2 regions of the Mesobacillus boroniphilus genome follow, and region 1 is predicted to be linked to the other one. Evidence: predicted binding sites of a transcription regulator. Region 1 holds the regulator's gene; the other holds the start of a gene.
What was found. Region 1 encodes Rex, which represses fermentation and respiration genes when NADH is low (regulators of the CRP and FNR family bind a similar motif). Its sites were predicted from a motif close to TTGTGAAATATTTCACAA; they were not measured.
Positions count from the first base shown of each region.

Region 2: the regulator Rex is predicted to act here: its motif matches at 3,360-3,377, upstream of DYI25_RS01260 (YwiC-like family protein).

Region 1 is NZ_QTKX01000007.1:4,295-9,626, reverse strand. Features, by position in the region: gene groL (chaperonin GroEL) at 1-1,056, opposite strand, end outside; gene groES (co-chaperone GroES) at 1,114-1,398, opposite strand; gene DYI25_RS21970 (CPBP family intramembrane glutamic endopeptidase) at 1,780-2,511, shown strand; gene DYI25_RS21965 (YdiK family protein) at 2,515-2,715, shown strand; gene DYI25_RS21960 (redox-sensing transcriptional repressor Rex) at 2,741-3,406, opposite strand; gene moaC (cyclic pyranopterin monophosphate synthase MoaC) at 3,434-3,928, opposite strand; gene DYI25_RS21950 (ABC-F family ATP-binding cassette domain-containing protein) at 4,108-5,332, shown strand, end outside.
Region 2 is NZ_QTKX01000001.1:246,262-251,593, forward strand. Features, by position in the region: gene glp (gephyrin-like molybdotransferase Glp) at 130-1,395, shown strand; gene mobB (molybdopterin-guanine dinucleotide biosynthesis protein B) at 1,383-1,898, shown strand; gene DYI25_RS01250 (respiratory nitrate reductase subunit gamma) at 2,045-2,473, shown strand; gene DYI25_RS01255 (MEDS domain-containing protein) at 2,615-3,187, opposite strand; gene DYI25_RS01260 (YwiC-like family protein) at 3,435-4,151, shown strand; gene DYI25_RS01265 (Crp/Fnr family transcriptional regulator) at 4,214-4,906, opposite strand; gene argC (N-acetyl-gamma-glutamyl-phosphate reductase) at 5,130-5,332, shown strand, end outside.

The DNA of each region.
Region 1 (5,332 bases):
TTCCATTTGAACGCGGATTTGGTTTACGCGGCTTTCAATTTGAGCGCTGTCTCCAGCACCTTCAACGACTGTTGTGTTTTCTTTTGTAACAACAACTTTAGAAGCGCGTCCCAAAGAAGTGATTGTAGCAGACTTAAGGTCACGGCCAAGCTCTTCAGTGATTACTTCACCGCCAGTCAATGCAGCGATGTCTTCAAGCATAGCCTTACGGCGGTCACCGAAGCCAGGAGCCTTGACAGCTACTGCGTTGAATGTTCCGCGAAGCTTGTTGACTACTAATGTAGCAAGTGCTTCACCTTCAACATCTTCTGCAACGATCAATAATGGCTTGCCTTGCTGTACAACTTGCTCAAGGACAGGAAGGATTTCCTGGATATTGCCGATCTTCTTGTCAGTGATCAGGATATATGGGTTTTCAAGAACTGCTTCCATCTTGTCAGAATCAGTTACCATGTAAGGAGATGCATATCCGCGGTCGAACTGCATACCTTCAACAACATCCAATTCTGTCGTGAAGCCTTTAGATTCTTCGATTGTGATAACGCCGTCGTTGCCAACGCGCTCCATCGCTTCAGCAATCAATTGTCCAACTTCTTCGTCAGCAGCAGAGATAGCCGCAACTTGTGCGATAGAAGCTTTGCCTTCGATTGGCTTAGAAATAGCTTTCAACTCTTCAACAGCTGTTACAACAGCCTTTTCCATACCTTTGCGGATGCCCATTGGGTTAGCGCCGGCAGTTACGTTCTTAAGACCTTCGCGGATCATCGCCTGAGCAAGAACAGTTGCAGTAGTCGTGCCGTCACCAGCAACGTCGTTTGTTTTGCTGGCTACTTCAGCAACAAGCTTAGCACCCATGTTTTCGAATGCATCTTCAAGTTCGATTTCTTTCGCGATCGTTACACCATCGTTAGTGATAAGAGGTGAACCGAATTTCTTCTCAAGAACCACGTTGCGTCCCTTTGGTCCAAGAGTTACTTTTACTGCGTTTGCAAGAGAATCAACCCCGCGAAGCATCGCGCGGCGTGCTTCTTCACTGAACTTAATTTCTTTAGCCATTGTAGAAAGACCTCCTCAAATTTTTAATATTTAACGTTCTGTCTATAATCGCAGTGATTATTGTACTACTGCAAGAATGTCGTTTTCACGTAGGATTAGGTACTCAGTTCCCTGGTACTTTACTTCTGTGCCTGCGTATTTTGAGAAGATAATGCGGTCTCCGACTGCAACTTCAAGAGCAATGCGCTCGCCGTTCTCAAGAACACGGCCTGTTCCAACAGCTACGACTTTACCTTCTTGAGGTTTTTCTTTCGCTGTGTCGGGTAAAACGATACCGCTTGCAGTTTTTTCTTCAGACTCAACAAGCTCGATAATAATGCGATCTCCTAGTGGCTTGATCAAGTGAAACAACCTCCTCAAATTATATGTAGAATTTTTTTATTAGCACTCTCCTCGATAGAGTGCTAACACAATTTATATAATAATGAATCTCCATTTTTTTTGCAAGCGTGAAGCCTAACTTTTTTTATAAAATTTAGCATTAAATTCAACCTCATTCCCTTCGACAGCAAGTACCATATTTCGCGTTTTCTGAAGGAAGCCTGGCTAAAAAAGAGCACCTTAAAGAGTATGCCAGTTCCAAGGAATCTTAACCAAAACATTCACGAAGCGCCCTGATATTTGAACTTTCTCGATGATTACTAGTAAAATGGATAGATAGCATTCTTATAATAGCTTTCACGGCATACACATAGACGATCCGAATAGAAGGAGATTATCATATTGAAAAAAGAATACTGGTACGTCATTATCGCTTATATTGTCATGCAGCTTTCAAGCCTGATTGGCATCCCGATTATTGCATTTATCGGAGCCGCAATGGGGAAAAGTCTTGAGGAAATGGAGACCATCTCGATTCCCTACTGGCTCGTGATCAGCTTTTCGCTAACACTTGTAATCGTGCTTCTGCTCCTAAGGAAGGAACGCAGGACAGATGCAGACTTACGTGGTGCTTCATCACCGGCAAGCTCAGCTGCCTGGGCTTTCGCAGGTGTATTCCTTGCTCTGTTCGCCCAATCAATCGCGGCAAGCATCGAAAACATGCTTGGCATTGAAATGGGCTCGGAAAATACACAGGAAATCATTAAGTTGATTGAAAGATTCCCGGTTGTCATCCTGGTCAGCTCGATAATCGGACCAATCTTAGAAGAGATCGTCTTCCGGAAAATCATTTTCGGCAGTCTGCATAAGAAAATGAATTTCTTTTTCGCCGCTCTGATCAGCTCTGTCATTTTTGCACTCGCGCATATGGAGCCGGAGCATGTGATTCTTTACTCAGCAATGGGCTTCACCTTTGCTTTCCTTTATGTGAAAACAAAGCGTATCATCGTGCCAATCATTGCCCATGTTACAATGAATACAATGGTTGTCCTGCTTCAATCCGTATTTAGGGAAGACATTGAGAGAATGATAAAAGAAGCAGAGAAAATTCAAAGCTTTATTGGGGGATTTTAAGTTATGAAGCAATCGCCTTTATTTTCAGGCATTGTCTACATCTTGTTAGGCAGCTTATTCACCTATTTCGCCATCCAGAATGTAAACGAGACAGGCTGGGGATTCTTCAGCTATTTGCTTGTGGCCCTCGCTACGTTCGACTTCGGGTCCGGCATCAGAATGATTATGTTCCATTTTAAACTGAAAAATATACAGAAAAAATAGCTCCTTCAGATGAAGGAGCTATTTTTTATTCTACTGTTTCAGTTGTTTCAGTATCTGTCGGATAATGCTTTAAAAAGTAAATCAATGACTGCAGCTCCACCGCCAAATCAATGTGGTGGATCCTTATGGACGGCGGCACATTCAGCCTCGCCGGGGTGAAGTTGAGGATTCCCTTGATATTAGCCTGTACCAATCGGTCTGTTATCGGCTGCGCCACAGCTGATGGAACCGTCAGGATTGCCACCTGAATACCTTCCTCGACGACAACCTTGTCAAGGTCGTCCATGTGATACACTGCTACGTCTCCAATCTTCGTGCCAACCTTGTCCGGTGCCACATCAAACGCAATCTCGATTTTCGTGTTATTGTTCTTGGAAAAATTATAATTTAAAAACGCTGTTCCGAGATTACCGACACCAATTAAGGCAACCTTCGTCAGTTCATCCTGATCGAGTGTCTTACGGAAAAAGGTAAGCAGGTAATTAACATTATATCCGTATCCCTTTTTACCTAAAGCTCCAAAGTAGGAAAAATCCCTTCGGATTGTCGCAGAATCCACTTTTACCGCTTCACTTAACTCTGCGGATGATACCCTTTGCTTCCCTGAAGAATGCAAGTTCAATAAGAACCGGTAATATAGTGGCAAACGTTTTGCGGTTGCCTGCGGAATCTTCATAGCATCATTCGTCATTCTCCATCCTCCACCCTGTCCGTTTTTCTATCTCAACTTCTCTTCTCTCTTAAAATCGCCGTTCTTTCCGCCGGTTTTTTCGACAAGATACGTCTTGCCGATCACCATGCCTTTATCAACGGCCTTGCACATATCATAAACAGTCAGCGCACATGCTGAAGCTGCTGTTAACGCTTCCATTTCTACACCCGTATTTCCTTTTGTTTTTACAGCTGCTGCGATATTTAAAACATAGTCACTACCATTTTGCTCCCAATCGAATGAAAGGTCAATGCCTGTCAATGGAATCGGGTGGCACATCGGGATTATTTCAGAGGTTTTTTTCGCCGCCATGATGCCTGCTACCTGCGCGACAGCAAGTACATCCCCTTTTTTCATTTTATTTTCAGTGATTCTCATATATATATCTTCGTTTACGGTTATGCTGGAATGGGCGACTGCCGTACGGACCGTCTCCGGCTTTTCACTTACATCGACCATCTTCGCTCTTCCCTCTTCGTTAAAATGCGTAAATTCTGCCATGTTAAAGCTCCTTTCTACCAAATGATACACTATTTTGTCAAACTTGTGTGTGAACTTTGTTTCAGTGTTCACAATACATAGGGAATTTTTTACACCTTACCACCTATAGCAGTTCGCACATATTGCCGTGCCTATATTATTGGGTTACACTATCTCTAAGGCAATAGAGGTGAAAAATAATGATATTATTACAAGTTAATCAGCTTTCAAAATATTTTGCTGCTGATCTTATTTTATCGAATATAAAGTTTGAAATACAGACAAATGACCGTGTAGCGCTCGTCGGCCGAAACGGGGCAGGCAAATCGACACTGCTAAAAATCATCGCCGGCTACGAATCGCACGATGGCGGCGAAATCATCCGCCCAAAAGGTACGACAATTGGATACCTTGCCCAAAATACCGGTCTGGAATCCGAGAAAAGCATCTGGGATGAAATGCTAGCTGTTTTTGACCATCTGCACAGCATGGAAAAAGATTTGCGCCGTCTCGAGGAAAAAATGTCGGATTCTGACACCCTGTCAAACGCGACAGAATACGAAAGAGTATTGAAGGAATACGACCTTTTGCAAGTCCAGTTCAAGGAAAAAGGCGGCTACCAGTATGAAGCCGATATCCGTTCCGTCCTACACGGCCTGAACTTCCATTCTTTTGATTATTCCACAAAAATATCCACTTTAAGCGGAGGACAGAAAACTAGACTCGCATTGGCGAAGCTATTATTGACCCGCCCGGATATTTTGATTTTGGATGAACCGACGAACCACCTTGATATTGACACGCTATCCTGGCTTGAACAGTATTTGCAGGGCTATAACGGAGCCATACTGATCGTTTCACACGACCGCTACTTCCTGGATAAGGTCGTGAACCAGGTATATGAAATCTCCCGCCACCTGCTGACGAAGTTCCCAGGCAATTACAGCTCATATTTGGAGCATAAAGCCGCGAATTACGAACGTGATCTGAAACTGTATGAGAAGCAGCAGGATGAGATTGCCAAGCTCCAGGATTTTATCCAGCGTAACCTGGCCAGGGCATCAACAACTAAGCGTGCCCAGAGCCGTCGGAAACAGCTTGAAAAAATAGACCGGTTGGACAGGCCGATGGGTGATGAAAAATCTGCATCGTTCAGCTTCCAAATTGAACGCCAGAGCGGGAATGATGTCCTGAAGGTAGATGCGCTTGCTGTCGGCTATCAAAACGAAGTGGTCTCTAAGAATATCACGTTTAACCTTTCGCGCGGTGACAGCACTGCACTGGTTGGACCAAATGGTGTCGGAAAATCAACTTTATTAAAAACTATCGTTGAAAAACTGCCCTCGATAACCGGCAATATTCAATACGGTTCTAATGTTTCGATCGGCTACTATGATCAAGAACAGGCAGAACTCAGCTCGAATA
Region 2 (5,332 bases), on a different contig from region 1:
AAAAATCTACATATTTTCAGGAAATATTTTGAGAGAATACTGTGAGATTTGTTATGTTTTCATTTTTACATTACTCTTATAATGAAAAGGGTAAATTTAGATGTTAAGCCTGCAATAGGAGCTGATTATATGTTAGAGAAAAGAAACCCTATTCCGATTGGAGAGGCAGTTAAGAGAGTGATGGAGCTTAAGAAAAACGGCTCTACTGAATATGTTTCAATTAATGAAAGCTATGGACGCTATCTTTCAGAGGACTTGAAAGCAACCAGCGATGTGCCGCATTTTGATAGAGCGCCATATGATGGATATGCGGTCCGTTCTGTCGATACACATGAAGCTTCCCAAAATCATGCTGTTGAATTTGAAGTAGTGGACCATATCGGAGCAGGGATGCTTACAGATAAAGAGCTCGGGCCCTTCCAGGCGGTCAGGATCATGACAGGAGCCCAGATGCCTGTTGGCGCTGACGCCGTTGTTATGTTTGAATTGGCTAAAGAAGTCGAGCGTGATGGAAAAAAATATATGGAAACAAAGCGGAAACATAATAAGGGAGACAATGTTTCCTACCGCGGCGAGGATGCAAAAGAAGGGGAAGTGCTTGTAAAAAAAGGCACTTTTATCAATCCGGGAATTCAGGCAATGCTGGCGACATTTGGGTATGCGAAGGTACCAGTTGCAAAGAAACCGGTAATTGGGCTTTATGCAACGGGAACTGAATTGCTTGATGTCGATGAACCGCTCGAACCAGGAAAAATCCGTAACAGCAACTCTTATATGATATCCGCGCAAATCCTTCGTGCTGGAGCTGAAGTGAAATACTTTGGCCAGCTGCCAGATGATTTTGATACATGCTTTGATGCCGTAAGCAAAGCGATAGAGCAAGTGGATTTATTCATTACGACCGGTGGGGTTTCCGTCGGTGACTACGACTATCTGCCAGAGATTTATGCAAAGCTGGGAGCAGAGGTGTTGTTCAATAAGGTAGCAATGAGGCCAGGCAGCGTCACTACTGTAGCGCAGCTTGATGGGAAGTTATTGTTTGGCCTATCAGGAAACCCTTCAGCATGCTATGTTGGCTTTGAATTGTTCGCTCGTCCAATTATCAGGAAGATGCTGTTTACTGAACAGCCTCATTTAAGGAAGGAGAAAGCGATTCTTGATGCCAATTTCCCTAAAGCAAATCCATTTACTAGATTTGTAAGGAGTGCCCTGACAATAGAGAATGGCAAGCTGGTCGTGACACCGAGCGGTCTGGATAAGTCGAATATCATCATGAGCCTGGCCGGGGCTAACTCCCTCATGATCCTCCCTGGCGGTACAAGAGGTTTCGAGCGGGGAACTGAGGTTGAGGTCCTTTTGCTGGAAGATCATGTGGGCAGTGGATGGCCTTGGTAAAACCGGTGCTGTTCCAGGTTGCAGGGTACCAAAACAGCGGCAAAACTACACTTAGCCTGAGGTTGATCAAAGAGCTGACTGCAGCAGGTCTGAAGGTTGCGACAGTCAAACACCATGGGCATGGCGGCAGGCCGGAAGTTGTAGAGGCAAAGGATTCAGACATGCATGTAAAGGCAGGAGCTGCTGTCTCCCTTGTAGAAGGAGGTGGCAGGATGATCATTCATGCTGAAAATGGGCAATGGTCCCTTTCTGAAGAAATAGACATGCTATCCTTCTTCAAGCCTGATGTAATCTTGATAGAAGGATATAAGAATGAGCCCTATCCTAAGGCGGTCATCCTTCGTGATGAAAGCGATTTGGAGCTAGTGGAAAAGCTGCATAATATCCAGGTCGTTTTATGCCGAAAACCTGGGTTGTCAAACTTGTTAAAAGATTCAGCTCTCCCTGTTCTTAATATGGATGATGGAGTTTGCTGGATTTTAGAATACATCACCAATAAATAGGTGATTTCCTCTAAGTCGTTCAAGGTTTAGCAAGAAAAAGTTCTTATTTTGGACATAATCGGCGACTTTTGTCACTGTCACTTCATACTTACCCGGTTAGAATGTTAATGGGGTTTAAGTTGTGAGATATGTGTGAGGTGAGAACGATGGAAATGCTGCAAATCTTCTTATGGATCGTGTACCCGTATTCGGTTGCGGCAATAGTGGCAATGGGGCTCGTTTGGCAGTACGATGCATCGAGAGAGGAAGGAACACGCTCGAAAGCAGGGAGGCTTCTGCTAGTCGTCGTCAAAACACTTATGGCTGCCAGCACAGCAACAGGTATCGCCATCGTGCTATCCAGCAGCATAGCTAACGAACCAGTATTGCTGTTGAGATGGCTCATCAGCCTTGCCCAGCTGCAGCCAGACATGAGCTTGGTCACGGATGTTTCCATTCTCTCTAAGGTGCATTTCATTGTTGTGTTCCTATTCCTATTGAGTCTGGCTTTCACGAAGGAAATTTATTATTTGTTAAAACCGCACTTATATTTGAAAAAAATCTTTTTAAAACTTCATTTTGAAAAAAGAGGCTGAAAATAAGTTTCTGATTTAGGATCAGAACTTGGATATTTTAAGAGATAAACAAAGCACGGTAAAATATTTCTAGTAATGGGATAGCAAGGCGATATAAAAAAACGCTTAGGAATTGAATTGAAATTCCTAAGCGTTTTTGCCTTATTTTCCACCACTTGCTAATTGATATTGCTCTGAGACGATGAAATCATCATCTATTAAAACATAAGGATGTGTTTCCATCAAAATCCTTGTGAGGTTGTCTGGCATTTTATCCCCTTCGTAAGCACAAATCAGTGGGAAAGACAGTGCATTTACAGCTTGGTCTACTATTCTTTCAAAATCTTCAATTATATGCAGTGGATCTTTCATTGTGGCCCACTCAACATGTGCCCAGGATCGGAAAGGGAGATCATTTTCTATATACGGCTGAACCATGTTATTAAAGTAATCCAGGATTGCAGGAGGATGATAACTGCCACTGGAATAATAAAAATCGAAGTTGTTTACCCAATGAACAAATTTCATTTGATCTTCCGTTAATCGTGAGCTGAGTTCTTCGTCAATTAAACGGAATAGAGGTTCATTTTCAATGAAAATAACATAATCCCCCGCCATAACGCCTTCTTCTATAAAACTAACAGCCTGATTAATGTATTTATCCATTTCATTGTAGGAATAAAGGACATGAACGCTCCTATGATCTTTAAACAACTGATTCATGTTGTTCTTCAAGTGATCACCCCTTCTTAAGTAATGCCTTCAAGTTTACTACACTTCCGTATATAAATAAATGACCGTTCAAGTTCAATCCCTGACTGAAGGGTTCAAATTTTTTAAGATGAATGTGCTAGAACCTTATAGTTTTTATGACAGTTCAGTGTCAGTGGGATTCCCACACGAAGAAATGTGATGTGTTTCACTTATTCATTGTTTTCACTGCTTTATATTTAAGGTAAGAAACATAAGGGAGTGTTCATTCATGAAGTTATTTATGCCAAAACAGCATGGGGCCTGGGCGATGTTGATCATCCCTTTCTGGCTTGGAGCAGCGGCAAGTGAAATAGTCTGGCAGCATGTCCCGTTTTTTATCGGATGGTTGTTACTATATCTAGGAACATATCCGCTTCTATTGATGTTCAAGAAAAAGAAAATTCCGTTTTATCGTAAATGGGCACTTATTTATATAATACCAGCGTTAGTGTTCTTAATGTTTCCATTGTTCACAACACCATCAATCGTAACCTTTGGCCTTTCAATGATTCCGTTTTTTTTGATCAATGCATACTTCTCTGCTAAAAATAAAGACCGGGCTCTCCTGAATGATTTAAGTGCAATCGTTGTTTTCGCCATTGCTGGACTGGCCAGCAGTTATCTCCCGAATGGGGAAGTCAATGAAAACGCCATTCTTGTTTTTGCTGCAGTTATTCTATTTTTCACGGGAAGCACGTTTTACGTGAAAACAATGATCCGTGAAAAGAAAAATAGTCAATTCAAATGGATTTCCTGGACGTACCATCTTCTGGTACCGATTTTATGGCTTGTGGCAGGAGAGGCAACCACCGCGGTAGCCGCCATTCCAAGCTTGATCAGAGCTGTTGCATTTTACGGTAAACCACTTTCCGTCATGAAGGTAGGGATATACGAAGTAGTGAACGCAGTCCTGTTTTTTATCATCATGCTATTTGCGATTCTGTAACAACAATCAAAGCGAAGACTACAAATAAGTAAAGCCGACAGAAAAAAATCTGGCGGCTTTTACTATTCGATATTGCATATTTCAATCGGGCAATTCTCACAATCTATTTCTCTTTTAAGTCGATTTAGTGCATGGACGGTAATAAAACCTTTATCAATTGAAATGATATTACTCTTCCTAAGATCACTCAATAATCTGTTTACGACCTCGCGAGAAGTCCCGCAAAAGTTTGCAAGCTCCTGGTTTGTAAGGGCTACATTAATTTTAAGTCCTTCATCTGTTTTGATTCCATAGCTGTTTACCATTCGAATCAAGGTGGAGTATAATGCCCCCTTTTTTCCATGAAGGACGAGATCCCTGAACCTTGTTTGTGATTTGCGATGCTGCAGGGAAAGCCATTTAACGAGTTCCAGTGCCAGCCCGCTATCCTTTTCGATTTCAGCCTCGAGCTTTTCCTTTTGAATCACCGCCACCGTCCCGCTTTCTGAGGCGCGGGCATTCAATATATGCTGAGATGCCTGGCTGAACAGTGATAACTCCCCAACCAATTCGCCAGCTGAACACATTCTGATTGTTAACTCGCGTCCATCTGGTACCATTTTGCTTATCTGAAATTTCCCGCTCTGGATAATGTACAGCTCATCTGCGGTATTTCCTTCTTCAAAAAGGAAGCGCCCTTTATCAATTGTCTTGATTCTGTGCACCTTTTCAAAAAGCTTATTCAAATTTGGTGACAACGTTGTTGCAGTCAACATATGAATACCACCTTATTAAGGGAAGATTAATACTCCCTTGTGTATCTGATATTAATATAATTATATTGTAAAGCATACAAATCCAGCAATAAAATTGTGAATTGTTCACATATTGTTAATAAATTGTTGCGTTTTTTCTTGTTTGTTCTTATAATAAAAAGAAATTTATTTATAAATATAAATATACATGATTATTTATACATAAGCTGAAAGGAGGTTTCAAGTGAAGGCAGCGATCATTGGTACCACTGGATATGGTGGAGGAGAATTGATCCGTATCCTGGAAAATCATCCATATATCAGTATTCATTCAATTCACACAACTAGAGATGAAAAACCTGTTTCTGAAGAATATCCCCATTTAACAGGTATTTTTGATAAGGTCCTCACCAAGATTGAAACTGAAAAAATCGCCGAGGAAGCAGA